3 regions of the Streptomyces sp. NPDC048473 genome follow, and region 2 is predicted to be linked to each of the others. Evidence: predicted binding sites of a transcription regulator. Region 2 holds the regulator's gene; each other region holds the start of a gene.
The links. Region 2 encodes HrcA, which represses chaperone genes, less so after heat shock. Its sites were predicted from a motif close to TTNGCACTCNGNNNNNCNGAGTGCNAA; they were not measured.
Positions count from the first base shown of each region.

Region 1: a site for HrcA is predicted at 5,266-5,292, ahead of groES (co-chaperone GroES). Genes of this name have one in related genera too.
Region 3: a site for HrcA is predicted at 4,140-4,166, ahead of groL (chaperonin GroEL). Genes of this name have one in related genera too.

Region 1 is NZ_JBICXE010000002.1:299,525-308,901, reverse strand. Features, by position in the region: gene ACGFU7_RS04685 (VOC family protein) at 1-178, shown strand, start outside; gene ACGFU7_RS04680 (class I SAM-dependent methyltransferase) at 203-823, opposite strand; gene ACGFU7_RS04675 (hypothetical protein) at 924-1,589, shown strand; gene ACGFU7_RS04670 (hypothetical protein) at 1,643-2,008, shown strand; gene ACGFU7_RS04665 (methyltransferase domain-containing protein) at 2,005-3,300, opposite strand; gene ACGFU7_RS04660 (polysaccharide deacetylase family protein) at 3,383-4,408, shown strand; gene ACGFU7_RS04655 (DUF6234 family protein) at 4,635-5,117, opposite strand; gene groES (co-chaperone GroES) at 5,445-5,753, shown strand; gene groL (chaperonin GroEL) at 5,853-7,475, shown strand; gene ACGFU7_RS04640 (hydroxyacid dehydrogenase) at 7,768-8,796, opposite strand; gene ACGFU7_RS04635 (carbohydrate ABC transporter permease) at 8,832-9,377, opposite strand, start outside.
Region 2 is NZ_JBICXE010000014.1:55,002-64,378, forward strand. Features, by position in the region: gene ACGFU7_RS22620 (SpoIIE family protein phosphatase) at 1-405, shown strand, start outside; gene hemW (radical SAM family heme chaperone HemW) at 491-1,732, shown strand; gene ACGFU7_RS22630 (DUF3097 domain-containing protein) at 1,804-2,625, opposite strand; gene ACGFU7_RS22635 (MBL fold metallo-hydrolase) at 2,651-3,373, opposite strand; gene hrcA (heat-inducible transcriptional repressor HrcA) at 3,571-4,587, shown strand; gene dnaJ (molecular chaperone DnaJ) at 4,588-5,724, shown strand; gene ACGFU7_RS22650 (nitronate monooxygenase) at 5,848-6,924, shown strand; gene ACGFU7_RS22655 (16S rRNA (uracil(1498)-N(3))-methyltransferase) at 6,921-7,667, shown strand; gene ACGFU7_RS22660 (hypothetical protein) at 7,788-8,321, shown strand; gene ACGFU7_RS22665 (S41 family peptidase) at 8,402-9,377, shown strand, end outside.
Region 3 is NZ_JBICXE010000015.1:163,408-172,784, reverse strand. Features, by position in the region: gene ACGFU7_RS24250 (hypothetical protein) at 1-848, shown strand, start outside; gene ACGFU7_RS24245 (hypothetical protein) at 973-2,214, shown strand; gene groL (chaperonin GroEL) at 2,355-3,977, opposite strand; gene ACGFU7_RS24235 (cold-shock protein) at 4,322-4,528, opposite strand; gene ACGFU7_RS24230 (MoaD/ThiS family protein) at 4,964-5,242, opposite strand; gene thrC (threonine synthase) at 5,272-6,582, opposite strand; SAM riboswitch class I at 6,601-6,728, opposite strand; gene ACGFU7_RS24220 (glucosyl-3-phosphoglycerate synthase) at 6,882-7,832, shown strand; gene ACGFU7_RS24215 (trehalose-6-phosphate synthase) at 7,887-9,278, shown strand; gene otsB (trehalose-phosphatase) at 9,283-9,377, opposite strand, start outside.

The DNA.
Region 1 (9,377 bases), on a different contig from region 2:
GGGCGGCGAGGAGGGACAGTGCGGCTGGCTCAAGGACAAGTACGGCCTGTCCTGGCAGCTCGTCCCGCAGGGGCTGAACGAGGCGCTGTCCGACCCGGACCCGGCGAAGGCCGAGCGGGCGATGAAGGCGATGCTGGGCATGGGGAAGCTGGACATCGAGGCGCTGCGCAACGCCTGAGCCCCGCCTCCGGCACCGGCCCCGTCAGGGCGCGGCGACGCCCATCGAGTCGGCGCCCATCGTCTTCGGCGCGCCCTTCTCGTAGAACACGTCGAGGTCGACGATCGTGAACCCCGCGGCCATCAGCATCTCGGCGATCGGCCGGGTCAGATGGCATCCGGCGAAGAGCCGCCGCTCCAGCGGATCGAGGCGGCGCTGCCAGCGGCGTATGTTCTCGTCCTCCTCCGGCGCCAGTCCGTGCTCCAGGAAGTGCAGGGTCGCGCCGGGTTTGAGGACCCGCCGTACCTCGCGCAGCGCCGCATCGGCGTCGGGGATGGTGCACAGCGTCCACGTGGACAGGGCGCCGTCGAAGGTGTCGTCCTCGAACGGCAGGTACTGGCTGTCCAGACAGGCGCGCCGCACCGGGGTGCGCCCTGCGTCGATACGGTCATGGGCCAGCTTCCAGCCGAGATCGGACGGCTCGACCGCGGCCACGTCGGTGACGGCATCGGGGTAGAACGGAACGTTGCGTCCGGAGCCGAACCCGATCTCGATGATCTCGCCGTACAGGCCTTCGCAGACCCGGCGCCGCAGCGGTTCGACCGATTTCATTCCGCCGACGGCATCGACGATCCGGGGCACGATCCGCTCGACGTAGAACCCCATCGCGAACCTCCATGTGTCCCTTTCCAGCATGGCACCCCGGCGGCCCCGGCGCACCGTGCCGCCGCAGGGAGCCGGGTGCCCGGTCGGTAGGGTCGGGCACATGTTTCGCCGTGCGCAACTGCCGCCGCCCCCACCGCCCGTGGAGATACGTACCTGGCCCGACCGTGAGGCGTTGCTCACCGACCGGGCCGTGGTGCTCGGGGCGTTGGTGAAGATGCATGTTTCACCGGGGCGGCTGGGGCTGCTGTGGCTGTGGGGAGCACTGTGCGCGCTCGGCTGGTCGCTTGTGGGCGCGGCGATCATTACGTTGGAGGAGACGTACGACATCTTCAGCGCCTTGCTCGGTGTGATCCTCGCCGGCCTGGGCGCCTGCTGCATGGTGCCCGCGATCGCCTTCGTCGTCATCGGTCTGCGCCGTGACCGCGATATCCGCCGACTGCTCGCCGTCTGGGGTGAGTTGGACCGCGATCCGGTGCGTGACGCGCGATTGCGGAGGCCGGGCGTCAGCCTCGTCTGGCTGCTGATGTCCTTCGCGCTGTGCGCGCTCGGGCTGTACGCGTGCATCGCCGTCCCGGCGACCGCCGAGGCGGCCCGGGACAGTTTCGGGCGGGTCGCCCTGGTCGTGGGACTGGGGATGACCGGCTGGATCGTCGGGCTGATCGGCATCAGCACGGCCTTCGCCCACCGTCGTTGGGTGCTGCGGGTACTGATCGGGGCGTCCGCTCCGGAGCCGCTGTTCTCCGTCGGGGGCGGCGCCCACCGCTGACCCCGGACCTATCCTGACCGGATACATGAGTCACGCAGGGGGAGGAGTGTCACATGGAGTGGTACTGGTGGGTGCTCATCATCTTCTGGACGGGCGGCTTCGGATGGGCGGTCGACAACGTCCGTACCGCGCTGCGCAACCGGCACACCCGCAAGCTGGAGCTGCTGGAGACGGCCAAGCAGGAGCGGCTGGCCCTCGAAGCGGCCCATAAGCCGCCGGAGCCGGTCTGCGGCTGCACGCACCATCTCGCCAAGCACGACAAGCAGGGCAAGTGCCATGAGCGGGTCGAGGTGCCGACGGCCTGGGACGAGTCCAAGAAGCCGGTCCGCTTCGAGTCGGGGCAGTGCAACTGCCAGCAGTACGTGGGTCCTCAGCCGCTCTCGCAGGTGTACGCCGAGGACCTGACCGACCTGGCCTAGGGCGTCTTCTTCGGCACCGGGTGGCCGATCAGCATCGTCGGGGCTCCGGCCACCCGGGTCAGGAAGACCGTCGCGGCGTTCGGCCCCTGGAGCTTCATCCTGCGGCGCAGCTCCTCCGGTTCGACGGCCGATCCGCGCTTCTTCACCGTCAGGACGCCGACCTTCCGCTCCCGCAGCAGCGCCTTGAGCTTCTTCATGTTGAACGGCAGCTGGTCGGTGATCTCGTAGCCGGCGGTGTACGGGGAGTCGTACGGCTCGTCGCTCGTGACGTACGCGATGGTCTCGTCGACCAGTCGGCCGTCGCACCGCGCCACGATGTCGGCGACCAGATGGGCGCGGATGACGGCGCCGTCCGGCTCGTACAGATAGCGGCCGACCGGGCCGACGGGCGGGGCGGGCAGCGGCGCGCCGGACCACAGGGTGGCGCGGGCCGGAAGCACGGTGGCGCGGTAGGAACCGGCCGCGAAGCCCTCGCCGAACCAGAGCACCGCCTCCTTCACATCGCCGCCGTCCGAGATCCACTCGGCCTCCGCCTGCGCCGGAATCGCCTCGTGCGGGATGCCGGGGGCGATCTTCAGCGCGGCGCGGGGGGCCTTGAGCGCGGCGCCGGTCGCCCAGGAGAGCGGCGGTGAGTACGCCTCGGGGTCGAAGATCCTGCCCCTGCCGCCGCGCCGCGCCGGGTCGACGAAGACCGCGTCGTACGGCGAGGTGTCGATGTCGGTGACATCGGCGCACCGCACCTCGATCAGACCGTCCAGGCCGAGCGCGACGGCGTTGGCGCGAGCCACCTCGGCGGTCAGCGGGTCGCGGTCCACCGCGAGGACAGAGATGCCCGCCCGCGCGAGCGCGATCGCGTCGCCGCCGATCCCGCAGCAGAGGTCGGCGACGCTCCGCACCCCGCCCGCCTCCACGAACCGCTGTGCGCGATGGGTGGCCACCGACGTACGGGTCGCCTGCTCGACGCCGTTCGGCGTGAAGAACATCCGGTACGCGTCCTCGGCGCCGAATTTCGCCACCGCCCGCTGCCGCAGCCGTGCCTGCCCCAGCGCCGCCGAGACCAGGGAGGCCGGGTGGGTGCGGCGCAGCCGGGTGGCGGTGGCGAGCTCCTGGGCGGGGTCGTACGACCGCAGCCCGTCCAGGAGCGCCGCGCCCTCGGGGGTGCGCAGGGCCATGAAAGCGGTGAGCGGGTCGTTGGCGTCGGACGGGTCATTGGCTTCGGACGGGTCGGGAGTGCCGGACCGGTCGTCGGCGTCGGACGGGTCGTTCGGGGCGAAGGCGTTCACCTGCCCCATTGTGAGCCAGCCGGGTTGACCGGTGGGCCCTGTGGCGGTGTCGGGCCGAGGCGCCCTGCACGTGCTGGCAGGATGCGACGCCATGCATCTTGTACGACAAAAGGAAGAATTAACCATGAAACGGAGCGGATCGGGCGCACCCGAACCGGGAGGCGGGCGGGGCTCCGGCAGGCATCGGCCGGCCTGCGCGGTCCTGGCCGCACTCCTGGTCGCCGCGGTCGGCTCCGGCTGCGCCTCCGGAAGCGGCGGCTCGTCCGGCGACGGCGACGAGTACCGGGCCCGGCCCGCCGCCGGGCCCCCGGGCGGCCTGGGGCAGGGGGCGGGCCCCGGACAGCGGGCCGGCCAGGGCGGCGCACCTGCCGGATCCCGTGAGAACGCGAGGTTCAGCCCGGCCGTACGGGCGGCCCTCGCCAAGAAATGGGGGCTGGACAGGCCACCGCTGATCGCACCCCCTCCACCCGCCGTGAAACCGCACATCACCACCCGCGAGGGGTTCGAGGTCGAGGGTGGGGACGACTCGCTGCCGCCGGTCTTCACCACCGTCCCGACCAAGGACCGGATCGTCTTCCTGACGATGGACGACGGTGACGAGAAGGACCCCGAACTGCTGCAGATGATGGACGAGCTGGACATCCCGTACAGCGCGTTCCTCAGCGACTACCTGGTGAGCAACAGCTACGGGTACTTCCTGGAGATGCAGCGCCTCGGCGTCGGCCTCAACAACCACACGCTCAACCACCCCTACCTGCCAGGGCTCTCGTACAGCGAGCAGAAGAGCGAGATCTGCGACCAGCAGGCCGTCATCGCGGAGCATTACGGGCGGCGGCCCACCCTCTTCCGCCCGCCGTACGGCAACTACAACGTGGACACGCTCCGCATCGCGAAGTCCTGCGGCATCAAGGCCGTGCCGCTCTGGAACGCGGAGGCGTTCCCGGACCACATGGAGTGGCGCGAGGAGGACCAGGACCTGCACCCCGGTGACATCATCCTCACGCACTTCCGGGGCCGGAAGGACTGGGGCGGCAGCATGGCCGACCTGGTCCGGGCGGTCATGAAGACCATCACGGACAAGGGGTACGCCGTGGCCCGGCTGGAGGACTACGTATGAGAAGGGCGCACCGGCTGCTCGCCGGACTGCTGACAGCCGGTGCGTTCCTGACCGCCACCGCCGGGTGCGCACAGTCGGTGGACCCGATCGAACGGCTGAGCCGCAAGGCCGCACAGAAGGTGACCCACCCGCGGCCGGCACCCGCGGCGGGCCCGCAGGCGCATCCGCCGGTGCATCCGCGCGGCGATCACGGGGCGCCGGGGTCGCTGGTCGTCATCGCCTGCCGTCAGCTGCCGGAGTCCCGGCACTCGCGGTTGTCGCCACCGCTGAGGCACTGGTGGCCGGACCGGCCGGGATCGTACGAAGGAGCGGAGGCCGTCGCCGGGTGCGAGCGGCGGTAGTCCTCGTGCCCGATCAGTACCGCCACCGCGCACAGCAGGAGCGCGGCCAGGATCTGGATCGCGCCCGCCCAGGGCCGGTTCGCGCGGATCAGCACCACGGCGAACAGGCAGATCACCGCGGCGATCCCGCCGAAGATGAGGACGGGCCTCCAGTCCATCGGCGGCGGCTCCGTCGTCTCCTGGCCGTCGGGGTCCCACCGCGAGAGGATCAGGTAATAGAGGACGCCCACACAGATCAGCCCCTCCAGGACGACCAGCAGCAGACCCAGCAGCGCATCGAGGCAGCCGTTCACGGGGCGCGAGGAGTCCTGCGCGGCCGAGGGACGATGCGGGAGCGGGTTCGACGGCTGGTACGGAGGTTCGAGCATGAAGCCACGGTCGTACGGAACGGCGCGGTCCGTCCCTGCGTTGTTCCTGTGTTGTCCAGACCTTTGCGTTGTCCGGACTGTCGGATGCGATCGGCACCCGTCGCACCGTGTGCGAGCGGGGGCCCGCATGACGCCACGACTGGCTGAATTGGCACTCCGCTTGACCGAGTGCTAATCCCGGTCATAGTCTCAGTGCTGGCACTCACCACTGGAGAGTGCCAGCAGTACTGTGCGACTGGCAGGTCCGGCACCCGCGACGACGGATCCACCTGGTCGCCACCCAAAGACTCTTAACCCCGTGAGATCTCCGAAGGGGGAGACCGGATCGTGTCGACCGTCAGCACCAAGGTTGCGATCAAGCCGCTCGAGGACCGCATTGTGGTCCAGCCGCTCGACGCCGAGCAGACCACGGCCTCCGGCCTGGTCATTCCGGACACCGCCAAGGAGAAGCCCCAGGAGGGCGTCGTCCTGGCCGTGGGCCCGGGCCGCTTCGAGAACGGCGAGCGCCTTCCGCTCGACGTCAAGACCGGCGACGTCGTGCTGTACAGCAAGTACGGCGGCACCGAGGTGAAGTACAACGGCGAGGAGTACCTCGTCCTCTCGGCTCGCGACGTGCTCGCGATCATCGAGAAGTAATTCACCCACGTTTGCTTCTGTTCTGCGCCCCTGGCCCCCTGCGAATTACCAGCCGGGTGGTCGGGGGCGCAGTTCATTTGAGAGGAAAACTCAGCTGCCATGGCGAAGATTCTGAAGTTCGACGAGGACGCCCGTCGCGCCCTTGAGCGCGGCGTCAACAAGCTTGCCGACACGGTCAAGGTGACGATCGGCCCCAAGGGCCGCAACGTCGTCATCGACAAGAAGTTCGGCGCTCCCACCATCACCAACGACGGTGTCACCATCGCGCGCGAGGTCGAGCTCGACGACCCGTACGAGAACCTCGGCGCCCAGCTGGTGAAGGAGGTGGCGACCAAGACCAACGACGTAGCAGGTGACGGTACGACCACCGCCACCGTGCTGGCCCAGGCGCTCGTCCGCGAGGGTCTGCGCAACGTCGCCGCGGGTGCTTCCCCGGCCGCCCTGAAGAAGGGCATCGACGCCGCGGTCAAGGCCGTGTCCGAGGAGCTCCTCGCGACCGCCCGCCCGATCGACGACAAGTCCGACATCGCCGCCGTGGCCGCGCTCTCCGCGCAGGACAGCCAGGTCGGCGAGCTCATCGCGGACGCGATGGACAAGGTCGGCAAGGACGGTGTCATCACCGTCGAGGAGTCCAACACCTTCGGTCTGGACCTCGACTTCACCGAGGGCATGGCCTTCGACAAGGGCTACCTGTCCCCGTACATGGTGACCGACCAGGAGCGTATGGAGGCCGTCCTCGACGACCCGTACATCCTGATCCACCAGGGCAAGATCGGCTCGATCCAGGAGCTGCTCCCGCTGCTGGAGAAGGTCATCCAGGCCGGTGGCTCCAAGCCGCTGCTGATCATCGCCGAGGACGTCGAGGGCGAGGCCCTGTCGACCCTGGTCGTCAACAAGATCCGTGGCACCTTCAACGCCGTCGCGGTGAAGGCCCCGGGCTTCGGTGACCGCCGCAAGGCCATGCTCGGCGACATCGCCACCCTCACCGGTGCGACCGTCATCGCCGAGGAGGTCGGCCTCAAGCTCGACCAGGCCGGTCTGGACGTGCTGGGCTCCGCCCGTCGCGTCACCGTCTCCAAGGACGACACGACGATCGTGGACGGCGGCGGCGAGCCCGGCGACGTCAAGGGCCGGGTCAACCAGATCAAGGCCGAGATCGACGCCACGGACTCCGACTGGGACCGCGAGAAGCTCCAGGAGCGCCTCGCGAAGCTGGCCGGCGGCGTGTGCGTGATCCGTGTCGGTGCCGCCACCGAGGTGGAGCTCAAGGAGAAGAAGCACCGTCTGGAGGACGCCATCTCCGCGACCCGCGCCGCGGTCGAGGAGGGCATCGTCTCCGGTGGTGGCTCCGCTCTGGTCCACGCCGTCAAGGTCCTCGACGGCAACCTCGGCAAGACCGGCGACGAGGCCACCGGTGTCGCGGTCGTGCGCCGCGCTGCCGTCGAGCCGCTGCGCTGGATCGCCGAGAACGCCGGCCTCGAGGGTTACGTCATCACCTCGAAGGTCTCCGAGCTCGACAAGGGCCAGGGCTTCAACGCCGCGACCGGCGAGTACGGCGACCTGGTGAAGGCCGGCGTCATCGACCCGGTCAAGGTCACCCGCTCCGCGCTGGAGAACGCCGCGTCCATCGCGTCGCTGCTGCTCACGACCGAGACGCTGGTCGTCGAGAAGCCGGCCGAGGAAGAGCCGGAGGCCGGTCACGGTCACGGCCACTCCCACTAGCGTGTAGCTCCGCCCAGCCACTGAGGCCCGGTACCCCGTCGCGGGGTACCGGGCCTCGGCATGTGCGGCTGGACCGAGCCCCGCCCGTGGCCGGGGGCCCCGGGCCCCGCCCCCGAACGCCCGCTGCTCAATCGCCGGAAGTCCAGGGGTGCAAATCAGCCCGCCCGGCGATTGAGGACATCCTTCATCCCGTCCGGCGTTTGAGGACCGGGGTCCGCGGCGGAGCCCCCCACACGGCGGAGCCGCATATCGATACTGCCGGGAAGAGGCGGGCAGGGGACAAAGCCCCCCGTCACGCCGAGCGCGGCAGTATCCCCGCCCGGACCGGATCCGCGAACGGCAGGCCGGCCGCGTACCGCTCCAACTCGTCCAGCGCCTCATCGGCCATCCGGTGCAGCTCATCGCCCAGCGAACCCGCGACATGCGGAGTGAGCAGCACATTCGGCAGGTCGTACAACGGCGAGTGCGCAGGCGGAAGTTCGGGCTCCGTCACATCCAGCACCGCGTGCAGCCGCCCGGCTGTCAGCTCGGGCAGCAGCGCCTCCTCGTCGATCAGCGATCCCCGCGCCGTGTTGATCAGCGTCGCCCCGGTCGCCATGGCCGACAGCTGCGCCGCGCCGATCATGTGGTGCGTCTCCGGGAGCTGCGGCGCGTGCACCGAGACGACCGAGCTGCTCGCACACAGCTCGTCGAGCGAGGTGAGCCGTACACCGAGCCGCGCCGCCTCCGGGCCGTCCACGTACGGGTCGTACAGCAGGACGTCCAGATCGAAGGGGCGCAGCAGTTCGATCACGCGCCGGCCGATGCGGGAGGCGCCGACGATGCCGACCGTACGGTGGTAGTTGCCGGAGCCGTCGAGCTCCGCGAGCCAGTCGTTGTCGGCGCGCAGGGCGCGATAGCGATCCGCGGAGTGCAGGATGCGCTTGCCCGCGAAGAGGATCGCGGCGAGCGTGAATTCGGCGACGGGCAGCGCGTTGGCCCCGGCCGCCGAGGTGACGGCGATCCCGCGCTCCCAGCAGGCGTCCGTGATGTGGTGCTTCACGGAACCGGCCGCGTGCACCACGGCCCGCAGCCGGGGCGCGGCCGCCAGTACCTCGGTGGTGAGCGGCGTCGCACCCCAGCAGGTGAACAGCACCTCGGCATCGGCGAGCGCGGCGGCCACCTCGGGCGTCGGGTCGGCCAGGTCGTGGGCGACGAGGTGCGGGTCGGTACGGGTGAGGGCCGCCAGCCGGGTGCGGTGGCGGTCGGCGAGGAGGCGTCCGGCGATGCCGGGGCCCATCGCGAGCAGGGCCGTCGGCCGGTTGTCAGTGGCGTGGGGCATGGTGGAACTCGTACTCCTCAGGGCTCGCGTGAGAGTCACTTGACGCTGCCGGCGGTCAGACCGGCCTTCCAGTGCCGCTGCAGCGAGACGAAGGCGACGATGAGGGGGATGACGGCGAGGAGAGAGCCGGTGACGACGAGCGGATAGAAGCTCGGCTCGCCGTGGGTGTTGGTGTTCCAGGAGTACAGACCGAGGCTCAGCGGGAAGAGCTTGCGGTCCGAGAGCATCACGAGGGGGAGGAAGAAGTTGTTCCAGATCGCGGTGAACTGGAAGAGGAAGACGGTCACGAAGCCCGGCATGACCATGCGCAGCCCGATGGACCAGAAGACGCGCAGCTCGCCGGCCCCGTCGATACGGGCGGCCTCAAGGGCCTCGTCCGGTATGTAGCCGGTGCTGAACACCCGGGCGAGATACACGCCGAACGGGTTGACGAGCACCGGGATCAGTACGGACCAGTAGGTGTTGACCAGGCCGGTCTTGGAGGCCAGGAGATACATCGGCAGGGCGAGCGCCGTGGTGGGGACGAGCACGCCCATCAGCACAAGGGCGAACAGCTTCTCCTTGCCCCGGAATTCGTACTT
Region 2 (9,377 bases):
CTCTCCCTGCTGTACGGGGAACTCGTGCCGCTGCCCGGCGGCGGCGTGCGCTGCACCCTCGCCAGCGCCGGCCACCCGCTGCCGCTGCTGCTGCGGCCCGACGGCAAGGTGCGTCCGGCCGCCGAGCCGCAGATGCTGCTCGGCATCTTCGACGACGCCGCGTACGAGAGCCAGAGCTTCGAGCTGGCGCCGGGCGACAGCCTGCTGTGTGTCACGGACGGCGTGACGGAGCGGCGCTCCGGGGCGCTGATGTTCGACGACGGGGACGGTCTGGCCCGGGCGCTGGCCGACTGCGCCGGGCTGTCGGCGGACGGGATCGCGGACCGGATCAAACGGGCCGTGCACGAATTCGCCGAGCGGCCGCCCGATGACGATCTGGCGCTGCTGGTGCTGCAGGCGGGGTGAGGGTACGGGTGAGGCGGTGCGCCCGGGGACGGGTGGCGGTCTGCGATCTCGCGCGTGGCTCGGAGGTTCCCGGCGGCGAGTGACAATGGGCGGTATGCCTTCCGTACTGCCCGATGGTGAACCCGTACCCGACGACGGGGCGCTGCCCCGCCATGCCCTGGAAGGCTCCGCCGACCGGCCGCTCGGCTTCTACCTGCATGTGCCCTACTGCGCCACCCGCTGCGGCTACTGCGACTTCAACACCTACACCGCCACCGAGCTGCGCGGCTCCGGCGGTGCGCTGGCCTCCCGGGACAACTACGCCGCCCATCTGATCGGCGAGGTCCGCCAGGCCCGCAAGGTCCTCGGCGACGATCCGCGTCCGGTCCGTACGGTCTTCGTCGGCGGCGGTACGCCGACCCTGCTGGCCGCCGGAGACCTGGTACGGATGCTGGGGGCGATCCGCGACGAGTTCGGGCTCGCGGACGATGCCGAGATCACCACCGAGGCCAACCCGGAGTCCGTCGGTCCGGCGTATCTGGCCGAGCTGCGGGAGGGCGGCTTCAACCGGATCTCGTTCGGGATGCAGAGCGCACGGCAGCACGTGCTGAAGATCCTGGACCGTACGCATACGCCGGGGCGGCCCGAGGCGTGTGTCGCCGAGGCTCGGGAGGCGGGCTTCGAGCACGTGAACCTCGATCTGATCTACGGCACGCCCGGGGAGTCCGACGACGACTGGCGGGCCTCGCTGGACGCGGCGATCGGGGCGGGGCCGGACCATGTGTCGGCGTACGCGCTGATCGTCGAGGAGGGCACTCAGCTGGCCCGGCGGATCCGGCGCGGCGAGATCCCGATGACCGATGACGATGCCCACGCGGACCGGTATCTGATCGCGGACGAGGCGATGGCCGCGGCGGGTTTCTCCTGGTACGAGGTGTCGAACTGGTCCCGCACGCCCGAGGGCCGCTGCCTGCACAACGAGCTGTACTGGCGGGGTGCCGACTGGTGGGGTGCCGGGCCCGGGGCGCACAGCCATGTCGGCGGGGTGCGCTGGTGGAACGTGAAGCATCCGGGGGCGTACGCGCAGGCTCTGGCCGAGGGACGGTCGCCGGGGGCCGGGCGGGAGATCCTCTCCGCGGAGGACCGGCGGGTGGAGCGGATTCTGCTGGAGCTGCGGCTGGTCGACGGGTGTCCGCTGTCGCTGCTGGCGCCCGCCGGACTGGCTGCGGCGGGGCGGGCGGTGGAGGACGGGCTGCTGGAGCGGGTGCCGTACGGGGAGGGGCGGGCGGTGCTGACGTTGCGGGGGCGGTTGCTGGCGGATGCGGTGGTGCGGGATCTGGTGGACTGAGGGGCACGCGGGGCTCTGCCCCGGACCCCGCTCCTCAAGCGCCGGAGGGGCTGGGAGGTCCGGCGGAGGTGCTACTGAGGTGGCGCCGTCACGAAGTCGATCAGGTGTTCCACGGAGCCCAGCAGTGCCGGTTCCAGATCCCGGTACGAGCGCACCGTGGACAGGATTCGCTGCCAGGCCGCGCCCGTGTTCTCGGGCCAGCCCAGCGCGCGGCACACGCCCGTCTTCCAGTCCTGGCCGCGCGGGACCACCGGCCAGGCGGTGACGCCCACGGACGACGGCTTCACCGCCTCCCACACGTCGATGTAGGGGTGGCCGACCACCAGCACGTTCGCGTCCGAGACCTGGGAGGCGATCCGGGACTCCTTGGAGCCGGGGACCAGATGGTCGACCAGGACGCCCAGCCTGGCGTCCGGGCCGGGGGAGAACTCGCGCACGATGGCCGGGAGGTCGTCGATGCCCTCCAGATACTCGACGACCACGCCCTCGATCCGCAGATCGTCACCCCAGACCCGCTCGACCAGCTCCGCGTCGTGGCGGCCCTCCACATAGATCCGGCCCGCACGTGCGACCCGGGCCCGCGCCCCGGGGACCGCGACCGAACCCGAGGCCGTGCGCGCGGGGCGTACCGGAGCGGCCGCCGACGGGCGTACGAGTGTGACCACCCGGCCCTCCAGCAGGAAGCCCCGCGGTTCCATCGGGAACACCCGGTGCTTGCCGAAGCGGTCCTCCAAGGTCACCGTCGGACCCTGGGCCGTCTTCTCGCAGCGGATCACCGCACCGCAGAATCCGGTGGAGACCTCCTCCACGACCAGATCGGGCTCGGCGGGGACCTCGGGAACGGGGGCGGACTTCTTCCACGGCGGGGTCAGGTCCGGCTGGTAGCTGCGCATCAAATGACGATAGGACGAGAGCAGGTCACGACACGCCGAAGAGCATGGCCAGCCGGTCGCGCTGGTCCCGCACGAACGCCGCGTCCACCACCGCTCCGTGCCCCGGAACGTACACCGCGTCCTCGCCGCCCAGCGCCAGCAGCCGGTCCAGCGCGGCCGGCCAGCGGGACGGGACGGCGTCGTGGCCCGCCTGCGGTTCGCCGGACTCCTCGACGAGGTCGCCGCAGAGCACCACCGCGGGGGAGCCGGGGACGAGCACCGCCAGATCGTGGCCGCTGTGGGCCGGGCCCACATCCGCCAGCAGCACCTGACGGCCGCCGCCCAGATCGAGCGTCCACTCGCCGCACACCTCATGGTGCGGCGCCACCAGCGCATCGGCGGCTTCCGCCGCATCGTGTTCGGACACTCCGTGGCGTACCGCAGAGGCGTGCAGATCGTCCGCCCCGAGCTTCAGCAGCGCGACCATGCCGACCGCTCCGTACACCTGGGTGCCGGAGAACGCGGCGGTGCCCAGTACATGGTCGAAGTGGGGGTGGCTGAGTGCGATATGCGTCACCCTCCGGCCGAGCAGGGCCTGTGCCTGGGTCCGCACTTCCGCACCCTCGCGCAGTGTTGATCCGGTGTCGTAGAGCAGCACTCCATCCGCTCCGACCACCAGTGCGACTGTCGCATCCCATCCGGGAAGGCGGCGCCGGCCCACTCCGTGACCGAGTCGCTCCCAGCCGAACTCTTCCCAAGAGGCGTCCATACCGCGACGCTATCGGCAACGACCTGCGCAGTCTCGCGGTAGCGTGGCCGGTCGCCCTTGCTAGGCCCCCACTCGGCCGCCGTACACTGACCGGGGGATTGCTGGCACTCGCGAGGACAGAGTGCCAGGCGGATTCCTGGGAATGAAGCAGGAACGGCCCGAGAACCACCGAGGAAACACAGCTGGAGGTGTGCGCGATGCTCAGCGAACGCAGACTCGAAGTGCTGCGCGCCATCGTCCAGGACTATGTCGGCACCGAGGAGCCCGTGGGTTCCAAGGCGCTCACCGAGCGGCACAAGCTGGGGGTCTCCCCGGCCACCGTCCGCAACGACATGGCGGTGCTGGAGGACGAGGGCTTCATCGCCCAGCCCCACACCAGTGCGGGACGCATCCCGACGGACAAGGGCTACCGGCTCTTCGTCGACAAGCTCGCGGGCGTCAAGCCCCTCTCGTCGCCGGAACGTCGGGCCATTCACAATTTCCTCGACGGCGCGGTCGACCTCGACGATGTCGTGGGCCGCACCGTACGGCTGCTCGCGCAGCTGACCCGGCAGGTCGCCATCGTGCAGTACCCCTCGCTGACCCGGTCGACGGTCCGGCATGTGGAGCTGCTGTCGTTGGCAGCCGCCCGGCTGATGCTCGTGCTGATCACGGACACCGGCCGGGTCGAACAGCGCATGATCGACTGCCCCGCTCCGTTCGGTGAGACCTCTCTCGCCGATCTGCGGGCCCGGCTGAACAGCCGGGTCGTCGGACGCCGTTTCGCGGACGTCCCGCAGCTGGTGCAGGATCTGCCGGAATCCTTCGAGAGCGAGGACCGGGGAACCGTGTCCACCGTGCTCTCCACCCTGCTCGAAACCCTCGTCGAGGAGACGGAGGAGCGGCTGATGATCGGCGGCACCTCCAACCTCACCCGCTTCGGGCACGACTTCCCTGTGATGATCCGGCCGGTGCTGGAGGCATTGGAGGAGCAGGTCGTGCTGCTGAAGCTGCTCGGCGAGGCCAAGGACTCGGGCATGACCGTACGTATCGGGCACGAGAACGCCCACGAGGGGCTCAACTCCACGTCCGTCGTCGCGGTCGGCTACGGTTCGGGCGACGAAGCAGTCGCCAAACTCGGCGTGGTCGGACCGACCCGCATGGACTACCCCGGAACGATGGGAGCGGTACGCGCAGTGGCACGTTACGTCGGACAGATCCTGGCGGAGTCGTAAATGGCCACGGACTACTACGCCGTACTCGGCGTGCGCCGCGACGCATCTCAGGACGAGATCAAGAAGGCATTCCGGCGGCTCGCTCGCGAGCTGCATCCGGATGTGAACCCCGATCCGAAGACCCAGGAGCGGTTCAAGGAGATCAACGCCGCCTACGAGGTGTTGTCGGACCCGCAGAAGAAGCAGGTCTACGACCTCGGCGGTGACCCGCTGTCCGCCTCCGGCGGCGGTGGCGCGGGCGGATTCGGACAGGGTGGCTTCGGCAACTTCTCCGACATCATGGACGCGTTCTTCGGTACGTCGTCGCAGCGCGGACCCCGTTCGCGCACCCGGCGCGGCCAGGACGCGATGATCCGGCTGGAGATCGATCTCGCCGAGGCCGCGTTCGGCACCACCAAGGACATCCAGGTCGACACGGCCGTCGTCTGTACGACCTGCAACGGCGAGGGCGCCGCACCCGGCACCTCCGCCCAGACCTGTGACATGTGCCGCGGCCGCGGCGAGGTCTCCCAGGTCACCCGGTCCTTCCTGGGCCAGGTCATGACCTCGCGGCCCTGCCCGCAGTGCCAGGGCTTCGGTACGGTCGTGCCGACCCCGTGCCCGGAGTGCGCCGGCGACGGCCGCATCCGGTCCAGGCGCACGCTCACCGTAAAGATCCCCGCCGGTGTCGACAACGGCACCCGCATCCAGCTCGCGGGCGAGGGCGAGGTCGGCCCCGGTGGCGGCCCGGCCGGCGATCTGTACGTCGAGATCCACGAGCTGCCGCACGCGGTGTTCCAGCGCCGCGGCGACGATCTGCACTGCACGGTCACCATCCCCATGACGGCGGGCGCGCTCGGCACCAAGGTGCCGCTGGAGACGCTCGACGGCCTGGAGGAGGTCGACATCCGGCCCGGTACCCAGTCCGGCCAGTCGGTCCCGCTGCACGGCCGCGGCATCACGCATCTGCGGGGCGGCGGGCGCGGCGATCTGATCGTGCACGTCGAGGTGATGACCCCGATGAAGCTGGACCCGGAGCAGGAGCGAGTGCTGCGGGAGCTGGCGAAGCTGCGCGGTGAGGAGCGGCCCACCGGCCAGTTCCAGCCCGGGCAGCAGGGGCTGTTCTCCCGGCTGAAGGACGCCTTCAACGGCCGCTGACGGCCCCGTACACCGTTCCCTGCCGCCGGACGGGCTCGCCTGCCGAGCCCGTCCGGCGTTTGGGGACAAAGTGGACCGCAGGCCGCGCACGCCGAGGCGCGCAGGACGTGACACGATGCGGTCATGTCATCCGTGTTGACCGATCTCTGCCGGTATCCGATCGTGCAGGCCCCGATGGCGGGTGGTGTGTCCTGTCCGCAGCTCGTCGCGGCCGTCGCCGATGCGGGCGGACTGGGCTTCCTCGCCGCCGGGTACAAGACGGCGGACGGCATGTACAACGAGATCAAACAGGTGCGCGGGCTGACCGGTCAGCCGTTCGGCGTCAATCTCTTCATGCCGCAGCCGGGTCTCGCCGACCCGAGCGCCGTCGAGGTGTACCGGCATCAGCTCGCCGGTGAGGCCGCCTGGTACGAGACCCCGCTCGACGACCCGGACTCCAGCGGCGGTGACGACGGCTACGAGGCCAAGCTCGCCATCCTCCTGGACGACCCGGTCCCGGCCGTCTCGTTCACCTTCGGCTGCCCGACCCGCGACACCCTCGACGCGTTCGCCGGCGTGGGCACGTACACCGTCGTGACGGTCACCACGCCCGAGGAGGCCCAGGCCGCGCAGTGGGCGGGCGCCGACGCGGTCTGTGTCCAGGGCATAGAGGCGGGCGGCCACCAGTCCACCCACCGCGACGACCCGCAGACCGACGGCACCGGGATCGGACTGCTCTCCCTGGTGTCCCAGGTCCGCGAGACCGTTCAGGTGCCGGTCATCGCCGCGGGCGGGCTGATGCGCGGGGCGCAGATTGCCGCGGTGCTCGCCGCGGGTGCCCAGGCGGCGCAGCTCGGCACGGCGTTCCTCATCTGCCCCGAGTCCGGGGCGAATCTGCTGCACAAGCAGGCACTGACCAACCCGCTGTTCGTACGGACCGCCCTGACTCGGGCGTTCTCCGGCCGCCCGGCTCGCGGCCTGGTCAACCGCTTCATGCGCGAGCACGGTCCGTACGCCCCCGCCGCCTACCCGCAGGTCCACTATCTGACGGCCGGGCTGCGCAAGGCGGCAGCAAAGGCCGGGGACGCCCAGGGCATGGCACTGTGGGCGGGGCAGGGGCATCGGATGGCACGCGAGCTGCCCGCCGGCCGGCTGGTCGGACTGCTCGCCGAAGAACTGGACGCCGCACGGGCGGCAGTGAGCACAGGGAGTACGCAGTGACCGCACCGGTCTTCGTCGTCGAACAGGTCCCCGACGGGCCCGAGTTCGTCCTGGAAGGACCCGAGGGACGGCACGCCGTATCGGTGAAGCGGCTGCACGCCGGTGAGGACGTCGTGCTGACGGACGGCCAAGGCCGTTGGACGGAAGGCGTCGTCAGGACCGCCGAGGGCAAGGACCGGCTCGTGGTCGCCGGCCTGGCGACGGCCCACGAGGAGCCGTGGCCCACACCCCGTATCACCGTCGTACAGGCCCTGCCCAAGGGTGATCGCGGCGAGGTCGCCGTCGAGACGATGACGGAGACCGGTGTCGACGCGATCGTGCCCTGGCAGGCATCGCGCTGCATCACGCAGTGGAAGGGCGACCGCGGCCTCAAGTCCCTCGCGAAATGGCGCAACACCGCCCGGGAAGCGGGCAAGCAGTCGCGCCGGGTGCGCTTCCCCGAGGTGGCGGACGCACTGACGACCAATCAGGTTGCCGCACTTCTGGCCACGGCGGACTTCGCCGCCGTCCTGCACGAGGACCGGGGCTACGACAGTGAGCCGCTGGCCACCGTCCAGCTCCCCACCCAGGGCGAGATCGTGCTGGTCGTCGGCCCCGAGGGCGGTGTGTCGCCGGACGAACTGGCGGCCTTCGCCGCGGCGGGCGCCCGGACCTGCCGGCTCGGAACGTCCGTCCTGCGCACCTCGACGGCGGGCACGGCGGCGACGGCACTGCTGCTGGGGCGCACAGGCCGCTGGGCGTAAGCCCCCTCTGCCGGGGCGCACAGGCCGCTGGGCGTAAGCCCCCTCCGGCGCGCCTGCGCCGCCCCGTTGTGGCCGCAAGCCGTCTACCGCTCCGTGGGGGAACGGTGGGAAGCTGCCCGTATGGGGACATCAAGGGCATGGGGTCAGGGAAGAACCCGTCGCTTTCTGGCCGCGTCCGCACTCGCGGGCGCGGCGGTCGCAGGTGTCGTGGCCTGTGAGCCGACGGGCAGCCTGAACTCCGCATCCATCGCTGTGACCACCGACCTGACCGGCACCAGCGCCCTGGAGCGCAACGGCGTCGATGTGCAGTGGCTGAACTGCACGGCGGACATCGACGGGGACCGAGTCCGGGGCGCCTCGCCCTCCGCCTCCGCACACCTGATCGCGGACGTCGACTGCACCGGAAGGACCAAGAACGGCAAGGACATCGCGATCACCGGCAAGGTCACCCAGGAGCTCGACGGGCGGTGTGTGCGGGGGGACCTGACCGCGAAGACCGGCGGGAAGGTCGTCTTCCGGGCAGATGTGCTCGGCAACTGCAACGCCGCCCCGTCGACCGCCGGGGCGAATCCGCCCCCGGGCGGCGGCAGTGGCGGCGCCCGCCCGACGGTCACCGTGACGGTCACGGTGACCGAATCGCCCCTGGGTAAGTGAGTGTGTCCGACACACAACCATCCGGCGGACTCCGGCCAACCCAGTTCCGTGGAGCACGCCAGCGGCCTAGGGTGATCGATGTGACGCAGCCTGCCTACCTCCGATACCCCCATGTTCAGGGCGATTTGATCGCCTTCACCGCCGAGGACGATGTCTGGCTGGCGCCGCTGGACGGCGGCCGAGCCTGGCGTGTCAGCGCCGACAACCGACCTGTCACCAACCCGCGGATATCTCCCGACGGAACCCGCGTCGCCTGGACGTCCACCCGGGACGGGGTGCCCGAAGTGCACGTCGCACCGGTCGACGGCGGCCCCTCCAAGCGGCTCACGTACTGGGGCGACGCACGGACCTCCGTACGCGGCTGGACGCCCGAGGGCCACGTACTGGTCATCAGCACCCAGGGACAGGCGTCGCTGCGGCGCAGCTGGGCCAGGGCCGTCCCGGTCGACGGCGGGCCCGCGCGGACCCTGCCGTACGGGCCGGTCGGCTCCCTCGCGTACGGGCCCGGCGGACGGGTCCTGCTGCTCGCGGCCACCATGGGGCGCGAGGCCGCCACCTGGAAGCGCTACCGGGGCGGTACCGCGGGCAAGTTGTGGATCGCGGAGGAGGGCGCGAGCGACGGCCCGGCGGAGTTCGTACGGCTTCACGAGGACATCGACGGGAACATCGAGTCCCCGATGTGGGTGGGTGACCGCGTCGCCTTCCTCTCGGACCACGAAGGTGTGGGCGCGCTCTACTCCTCGCTCCCCGACGGCTCGGACCTGCGCCGCCATACCGGGATCGAAGGGTTCTACGCCCGCCACGCGACCACCGACGGCACCCGCGTCGGCTACGCCTCGGCCGGTGAACTCTGGCTGCTGGACGACCTCGAAGGTGCCGAGCCCCGCCGCATCGGCATCCGGCTCGGCGGCCAGCGCGCCGACCTCCAGCCCCACTCGGTGCACGCCGGCAGCAACCTCGATTCCGCGTCCCCGGACCGTACGGGCCGCGGCAGCGCCGTCGGAACGCGCGGCGCCGTCCACTGGGTCACCCACCGCGAGGGCCCGGCCCGGGCGC
Region 3 (9,377 bases), on a different contig from region 2:
CGATGGCCAATCCTGGTTACGGCAAGCGTTCCGCACCCGCCCAACACCCCCGCACCGTTCGCGATTTCGCGCATCTGCCGCCCCGTGAGGCGTCCATCGCCGCGTATATCGACCGGCTGCCCGAGGGCGCCGACATCTCCGTGAAGACGCTGGCCAAGGTCCTCCCGTACGGCCAGTGCGCGCTGCGGACCGCCCTCAACCGGCTCCAGGACGCCGGGCACCTGCGGCGCGGCAGCGAGTGCGTCGCCAATGACGAGGTCCTGCTCTGGGTGACCCGCACGTTCTTCTCCCGTACCGCGCGAAACGACGACTGGTGGGCGGCGTTCACCCGGGGCGACGCACCTCCGGAGCAGCAGAACCAACACCCCACCCGTTTCCGGGCGTTCGTACTGCTGGCCGCACTGGGCCGTTCCGCGCCCGCCCTCACCCTCTCGGCGGCGGACTGCGCGGCGCTGGAACCGCAGGTCACCGACTGGTTCGAGCGCGGCGCCACGGAGGCGGAACTGCTCCACGCCCTCACCGACGGCCTGCCCACCCCCGTCCACCACGCGGCGGCCCTCGTCCGCAGGCGGCTGACCGACAAGATGCCACCCGAACGAGTCACTCCGGCACAACAGCGGACGGTGTTGCGCGCCCTCGAATGCAGCGAGTGCCGCGCACCCGGCAGCGCGGAGGCCCTGATCGGCGGCCGATGCGGACCATGCCGGGGCAACCCCGTCGACGTGCCCACCGGGCCGGCCGGAACCGTTCCGGCCATGGGCGTACGCGACCGCATGAGCGAGGTCCGGGCAGCAATGACCCCACGATCCGAGCGGATTGTTCACCCGCGCCGCTCCCGCCGCCCGTGATCGCGGGGTGCCCGAAACCGGCTCCCACCTGGGAGTGATTTGATCCACTTCTCCAGCCGGATCGCTACTCCATGTGTTCCCATTGGCACTCGTAGTAACGAATCAGTGCAAAGGGGAACGAATAATGTCCGAACCGACCCACGAGCAGATCGTCTCGGAGCTTCTCAGCAAGCCCGCCATCACTCTCGCCCCCGGCCCCCGCCTGGACGCCGAGAAGCACGGCGCCCTCCCGCTGCCGCCCAGCACCGTGTGGGACCTGCCGGGCGGCACCGCCTGGGTGTATTTCGCCGAGGGGCACTCGGGTCTCGTACGGCCCGTGATCTTCGCCGACGGCTTCAACACGGGGCCGAGCAGCCTGGACTTCTCCTGGGAGATCATGGAGTTCGGCGACTACGCGCTCATCAGCGAACTGCGCCGCCGGGGACACGACGTCATCATTCTCGGCTTCCATGAGCGCAGTGCATCGATTCTGGACAACTCCAAGACCGCGCAGGCCGCGATCCAGCACGCCATCGCGGAGCGGCAGGGCCACGCGCCGCTGGCCGTCGGCGGGTTCAGCATGGGCGGGCTCGTCACCCGGCACGCGCTGGCCAAGATGGAGAGCCAGAGCATCGACCATCAGACCGCTCTGTACTTCTCGTACGACAGCCCGCACCGGGGCGCCTGGATCCCGATCGCGCTGCAGGCGTTCGCGCACTACATCAAGGATCTCGACAGCCGGTTCTCCGACCAGATCAACAGCCCGGCCGCCCGTCAGCTGCTGTGGCGGCACATCGGGAAGTGGGACGGGACGCCGGGCCGGAGCGACGAGCGTGCCGCGTTCCTCGCGGAGATGGAGGCCATCGGCGAATGGCCGCGCCGGCCGCGGCTGGTCGGTGTCGCCAACGGCACGGCCGACGGCGTCGGCACCGATGTGCAGGCCGGCGAACTGGCCCTGGAGGGCAAGGGTCTGTCGGTCGCGGGCACCAAGCTCTACACCCAGTCCCCGGGCGACAACGAACTCGTCGCGAAGCTGCGGGTGGTGACGCTGAAGACCAACGAGGTGCGTACGTCCGGACTCCCGTCGATCGACGGCGCACCCGGCGGCTCGCTGGAAGGGTTCGGCATCCTCGCCGACGGGTTCAACGCCCTCAACCCCATCCTCGGGTTCAAGACCGACGCACGTATCCGCTCGCACTGCTTCGTCCCGGCCGTCAGCGCGGTCGACGTCGGTGATCTGGACACGGACGAGGAGCTGTACAAGGACATCTCCGCGCTCCCGCCGGGTGCCAGTGGGCTCGACGAGTTCAAGCTCGCGTCCCAGAACGAGGGCCACACCCTCGTGACCGAGGAACTCTGCACCTGGCTCCTCGACCGGCTCCCGTAGGGCGGGACAGCGCGCGCCCACGGTGCTCCGGCGGGCATCGTGGGCGCAGCCCGTCCCGCAGAGAACGACATCGGCCCCCGGGGACGAATCCCCGGGGGCCGATGCGGCAAAGCTGTACAGGAACTACCGATCCGTCAGGATCAGAAGTCCATGTCACCGCCCGGCATGCCGCCCGGAGCGGCCGCAGAGGCCTTCTCCGGCTTGTCGGCGATGACGGCCTCGGTGGTCAGGAACAGCGCGGCGATGGACGCGGCGTTCTGCAGGGCGGAGCGCGTGACCTTCGCCGGGTCGAGAATGCCCTCGGCGATCATGTCGACGTACTCGCCGGTCGCGGCGTTCAGACCGTGACCGATCGGCAGGTTGCGCACCTTCTCGACGACGACTCCGCCCTCAAGACCACCGTTGACGGCGATCTGCTTGAGCGGGGCCTCCAGCGCCAGCTTGACGGCGTTGGCGCCGGTCGCCTCGTCACCCGAGAGCTCCAGCTTCTCGAAGACGGCCGAGGCCTGGAGCAGAGCCACGCCACCACCGGCGACGATGCCCTCCTCAACGGCGGCCTTGGCGTTGCGCACCGCGTCCTCGATGCGGTGCTTGCGCTCCTTGAGCTCGACCTCGGTCGCGGCACCGGCCTTGATGACGGCCACGCCGCCGGCCAGCTTCGCGAGGCGCTCCTGGAGCTTCTCGCGGTCGTAGTCCGAGTCGGAGTTCTCGATCTCGGCACGGATCTGGTTGACGCGACCCTGAACCTGGTCGCTGTCACCGGCACCGTCGACGATCGTGGTCTCGTCCTTGGTGATGACGACCTTGCGGGCGCGGCCGAGCAGGTCGAGACCGGCGTTCTCCAGCTTGAGGCCGACCTCCTCGGAGATGACGGTGCCACCGGTGAGGATGGCGATGTCGCCGAGCATGGCCTTGCGGCGGTCACCGAAGCCCGGGGCCTTGACGGCGACGGACTTGAAGGTGCCACGGATCTTGTTGACGACCAGGGTCGACAGGGCCTCGCCCTCGACGTCCTCGGCGATGATCAGCAGCGGCTTGCCGGACTGCATGACCTTCTCCAGCAGCGGAAGGAGGTCCTTCACGTTGCTGACCTTGGAGTTCACGATCAGGATGTACGGGTCGTCGAGAGACGACTCCATGCGCTCCATGTCGGTGGCGAAGTACGCCGAGATGTAGCCCTTGTCGAAGCGCATACCCTCGGTGAGCTCCAGCTCCAGACCGAAGGTCTGGGACTCCTCGACGGTGATGACGCCTTCCTTGCCGACCTTGTCCATGGCCTCGGCGATGAGCTCGCCGATCTGGGTGTCGGCGGCGGAGATGGAGGCGGTCGAAGCGATCTGCTCCTTGGTCTCCACGTCCTTGGCCTGCTCCAGGAGGGCGGCGGAGACGGCCTCGACGGCCTTCTCGATGCCCCGCTTGAGGGCCATCGGGTTGGCACCCGCGGCGACGTTGCGAAGGCCCTCGCGGACGAGAGCCTGAGCGAGAACGGTGGCGGTGGTCGTACCGTCGCCGGCGACGTCGTCCGTCTTCTTGGCGACCTCCTTGACCAGCTCCGCACCGATCTTCTCGTACGGGTCCTCCAGCTCGATCTCCTTGGCGATGGAAACACCATCGTTGGTGATCGTGGGGGCGCCCCACTTCTTCTCAAGGACGACGTTGCGGCCCTTGGGGCCAAGGGTGACCTTGACGGCGTCGGCGAGCTGGTTCATGCCGCGCTCGAGACCGCGCCGGGCCTCCTCGTCGAACGCGATGATCTTGGCCATGTGAAGTGGTCCTCCCGGACAGGGGTGGATTTCTCCGGACCGAGTGGCGCCCGCGACGGACGGCCTGCCTGACCGGTGGTTCCTTGCCCCACCGGACCTGCGGGCCTCACCGGCCCGGTCCAAGTTCTGTCACTCTCACCTGGAGAGTGCTAACGCCAATGATTAGCACTCGCCCCCGGAGAGTGCAAGCGTCCCCCTCGGGATGTGGACAAGGGATGCGGGCAACGACAGCCACTCGCGGGTGGCTGCGGACACGCACGCGGACGCGGACGCACGGAGGGCCCGTACCCCAGGGGTACGGGCCCTCCGTGCGTGAGTAGTGTCGTTGGCCGACCGCGCCGAGCTCAGCCGACGGCGAGCTTGACCATGTCCGCCTGCGGCCCCTTCTGGCCCTGCGAGATCTCGAATTCAACTCGCTGACCCTCTTCGAGGGTGCGGTATCCGTCCATCTGGATCGCGCTGTAGTGGACGAAAACATCCGCACCACCGTCGACCGCGATGAAGCCGTACCCCTTCTCCGCGTTGAACCACTTGACGGTGCCCTGAGCCATGCCTAACTCCCCTATTACTGGCCCTTGCACAGGACCGCACTTCGCGGGCCCGGGTCAGAACTCACCCTCCGACAGGAGAGGGTGCGTGCGCCGGAACGCGTCGACCGCGGCCGAATGTATCTGCCCAACTGCCGTCTGCAACAGGTCAATCGGACGAGAATTCTGGGCAGCACCGAACGCCCGAATAGGGGGAATTCATGAGATTCCTGGGCAAGTCGGGCCAGGCAAAGGCGACTTATGGCGCAAGAAGATCGAACACTTTGGCTGCATCTTGTCGTGGCCGGGCGCATTCTCATATGCGGGCGGCACGGGCAGCTCGGGGGACTTCCCTCACTCTACCGCGTTCAACCATGCAGAATTGCCCCCTCCGCTTCTCTCGCGGAGGGGGCAATTCCGATAAAGCCGTGAAGTCGTCCGGGGAAACCGGACAGGGGGTCAGCAGCCGCCCGCGACCGCCGGAATGATCGAGATGCCCGCGCCGTCCGGCGTCGCCGCCTCCAGGCCGCCCTCGAAGCGCACGTCGTCGTCGTTGACGTACACGTTCACGAAGCGGCGCAGCTTGCCCTGGTCGTCCAGGACGCGGGCGGCGATGCCCGGGTGGTTCTGCTCCAGGGACTCGATGACCTGGGAGAGGGTCGACCCCTCGGCCGGGACCTCGGCCTGGCCGCCCGTGTAGGTGCGGAGGATGGTGGGGATGCGGACCTTGACGCTCATGGTGGGTGCCTTTCTTCGGTCTCGGGTGGTCAGCTGGTGGCGAGGCCGGCGGCGCGGAACGCGTCCAGGCTCGGGCGGATCGTCGCGGTCGCCTGCGACGTGGCGGCCACCGCGTCCAGGGTCTTGAGGCCGTCACCCGTGTTGAGGACGACGGTGGTCAGCGCCGGGTCGAGCAGACCGGCCTCGATGAGCTTCTTCGTCACGCCGACCGTCACCCCGCCCGCCGTCTCCGCGAAGATGCCCTCGGTGCGCGCCAGCAGCTTGATCGCGTCGACGACCTGCTCGTCGTTGACGTCCTCGACCGCGCCGCCGGTGCGGCGGGCGATGTCCAGGACATACGGGCCGTCGGCCGGGTTGCCGATCGCCAGGGACTTGGCGATCGTGTTCGGCTTCTGGGGCCGTACGACGTCGTGACCGGCCTTGAAGGCGGTGGAGACCGGGGAGCAGCCCTCGGCCTGGGCGCCGAAGATCTTGTACGGCTTGTCCTCGACGAGACCGAGCTTGATCAGCTCCTGCAGACCCTTGTCGATCTTCGTGAGCTGCGAGCCGGACGCGATCGGGATGACGATCTGGTCGGGCAGCTGCCAGCCGAGCTGCTCGCAGATCTCGTACGCCAGGGTCTTGGAGCCCTCGCCGTAGTACGGGCGCAGGTTGACGTTGACGAAGCCCCAGCCCTCGCCGAGCGGGTCACCGATGAGCTCCGAGCAGAAGCGGTTGACGTCGTCGTAGTTGCCCTCGATGCCGACCAGCTCACCGCCGTACACCGCGGCCATGACGACCTTGCCCTGCTCCAGGTCGTGCGGGATGAACACGCAGGAACGGAGACCGGCGCGGGCGGCGGCGGCGCCCACCGCACCGGCGAGGTTGCCGGTGGAGGAGCAGGAGAGGGTGGTGAAGCCGAAGGCGCGGGCGGCCTCGACGGCGATGGCGACGACGCGGTCCTTGAAGGAGTGCGTCGGGTTGCCGGAGTCGTCCTTGACGTACAGGCCGCCGGTGATGCCCAGCTCGCGGGCGAGGTTGTCGGCCTTGACCAGCTTGGTGAAGCCGGGGTTGATGTTGGGCTTGTCCGCGACATCGGCGGGGACCGGCAGCAGCGGCGCGTAACGCCAGATGTTGTTGGGTCCGGCCTCGATGCGCTTCTTCAGCTCGTCGGGGGTGCCGCTCGGCAGGTCGTACGCCACTTCGAGCGGCCCGAAACAGGACGCGCAGGCGAAAATGGGACCGAGCTCGAAACGCTCGCCGCACTCGCGGCAGGAAAGCGCCGCGGCGGGACCGAGATCAACAGCTTCGGCAGCTTCGGCGGAAGAATTGGTGCTTACTGCAACAGTCTGCACGGCCATGATGGCGGAGGCCCTTTCTCCTCATCTTCCTTGCGACGCATTTCGCCACAAGACGGAATTGGCACCTTCCCCACCGTGACCTCGCGGTCGGCGGGAGGGTTGCCGGGACTTCAACGGGCCGTTCCCTCAGTCCCTCTGGATGAGCGCTGTGGCACTGGATCATCGATCCAGGCATTTATTGGCGGACGGACCCCGACATGCGATGGCCATCCGCGTTGTTCAAGACTGTAACCGAAGCACCGGACAGTTGAGATAGTCGTCCGAACCGCGAGATGGATCACATACAGGGAGTATCGACCGTGCTGGAAGAGGCCGAACGCTGGCTGGCCAGGCGTTCCTGGTCGGCAGCCGACCGCCCGCTGGACCGGCTCATCGCCGCCAAGGCCCGCGACCCGCGTCGCGGAAGCGTGAGCGTCGTACTGCCTGCGCTGAACGAGGAGGCGACGGTCGGCGAGATCGTCGCGACGATCCGGCGCGAGCTGATGGAGAAGGTCCGGCTGGTCGACGAACTCGTGGTGATCGATTCCGGTTCCACGGACGCCACCGCGAAGGTGGCCCGGGAGGCCGGCGCCCGGGTGGTGCACCGGGACGAGATACTCCCCCGGATACCCGCCGTGCCCGGCAAGGGCGAGGTGCTGTGGCGGTCGCTCCTGGTGACCGGCGGTGACATCGTCTGCTTCATCGACGCCGATCTGAAGGACTTCTCGGCGGACTTCGTCTCCGGCATCGTCGGCCCGCTGCTGACCGACCCGGACGTGCAGTTCGTGAAGGCGATGTACGACCGCCCCTTCGGTGACACCGCAGGTCAGGGCGGTCGTGTCACCGAACTGGTGGCCCGTCCGCTGCTCAATCTGCACTGGCCGCAGCTGGCCGGTTTCGTCCAGCCGCTGGGCGGGGAGTACGCCGTACGCCGCTCCCTCCTCGAACGGCTGCCCTTCCCCGTCGGCTACGGAGTGGAACTGGGCCTCCTGGTCGACGCGCTGCACACGGTGGGTCTGGACGCGCTGGCCCAGGTCGATGTGGGGGTGCGCAAGCACCGCCACCAGGACGGGCAGGCGCTCGGCCGGATGGCGGCGGCGATCTACCGGACCGCTCAACTCCGTCTGTCCCGCGGTCATTTGGTGCGGCCTTCGCTCACCCAGTTCGAGCGCGGCGAGGACGGCTTCGTACCGCGTACCCATGCGGTGGACACCGAGGAGCGGCCCCCGATGCGCGAGATCGAGGAGTACGTTTCGCGCCGCGCGGCCTGACGCGGCCTGACTTCGCACGTTTGGGTGGTTCGTGATCGGGCTAGATTCCGCAACATGGTCTCCGAGCACGAAGCCCAGCCCGCTGCCCAGGTCCTCGTTGCGTCCAACCGCGGCCCGGTGTCGTACACCCTCGCCACGGACGGATCGCTCGACGCGAAGCGGGGCGGCGGCGGGCTCGTCTCCGGGCTGAGCGCCGTCAAGGACAAGCTGTGGGTGTGCGCCGCGCTCGGTGACGGGGACCGGGAGGCGGTCCGGCGCGGGGTCGGTGAGCAGGGCGTACGGATGCTCGACATCGACGCGGCCGTCCACGCGGACGCGTACAACGGCATCGCGAATTCGGTGCTCTGGTTCGTCCACCACATGCTGTACCAGACGCCGCTGGAACCGGTCTTCGACGCGGAGTTCCGGCGGCAGTGGGCGTCCTTCGAAACGTACAACCGGGCCTTCGCCGAGGCGCTCGCCGAGGAGGCGGGCCGGGGTGCGGCGGTGCTGGTGCAGGACTACCACCTGGCGCTGGTGCCCGGCATGCTCCGCGAGCTCCGCCCCGACCTGCGGATCGGCCACTTCTCGCACACCCCGTGGGCGCCCGTCGACTACTTCCGCCTGCTCCCCGACGACATCGCCGAGCAGCTGCTGCACGGCATCCTGGGCGCGGACCGGGCGGCCTTCCTGACCCGGCGCTGGGCGGACGCCTTCATCGGCTGCTGTACGGAGATCCTGGGCGGCACCGGGCGGACCAGGATCGGGGTGCACGGGCTCGGCGCGGACGCGGACTTCCTGCGCGGGCGCGCGCACGAGGCGGACGTGGACGAGCGGATGGCGGCGCTTCGGGAGCAGGTCGGCCCCGGGCGGAGGACGATCGTACGAGTGGACCGAACGGAACTGTCAAAGAACATCGTGCGCGGCCTGCTCGCCTACCGCGCGCTCCTCGACGAGCGGCCGGAATGGCGCGAGCGCGTCGTCCATGTCGCCTTCGCGTACCCGTCGCGGCAGGACCTGGCGGTGTACCGCGACTACACGGCGGAGGTGCAGCGGGTCGCCGACGAGATCAACGCCGTGTACGGCACGACGGGCTGGACGCCGGTCGTGCTCCACGTCAAGGACGACTTCGCCCGCTCGCTCGCCGCGTACCGGCTGGCGGACGTGGCGCTCGTCAACCCGATCCGCGACGGCATGAACCTGGTCGCCAAGGAGGTCCCGGTCGTCTCCGACCACGGCTGCGCGCTGGTGCTGTCGCGGGAGGCGGGGGCGTACGAGGAGCTGGGCAGCGACGCGGTCGTGGTGAACCCGTACGACGTGTCCGCGACGGCGGCGGCGCTGCACGAGGCGCTCATGATGGCGGACGACGAACGGGCCGCGCGCACGGAGCGGCTGGCCGCGGCGGCGGTGGCGCTGCCGCCGCAGCAGTGGTTCCTGGACCAGCTGGACGCGCTGCGGCGGGAGTGAGGCGTCAGATCCGTTCGGCCAGGGCTGCCAGGAAGGCGACGACGGCTCCCGGGCCGGTCAGCAGCAGATCGGCCCGCTCGGCCAGTTCGGGCACTTCCG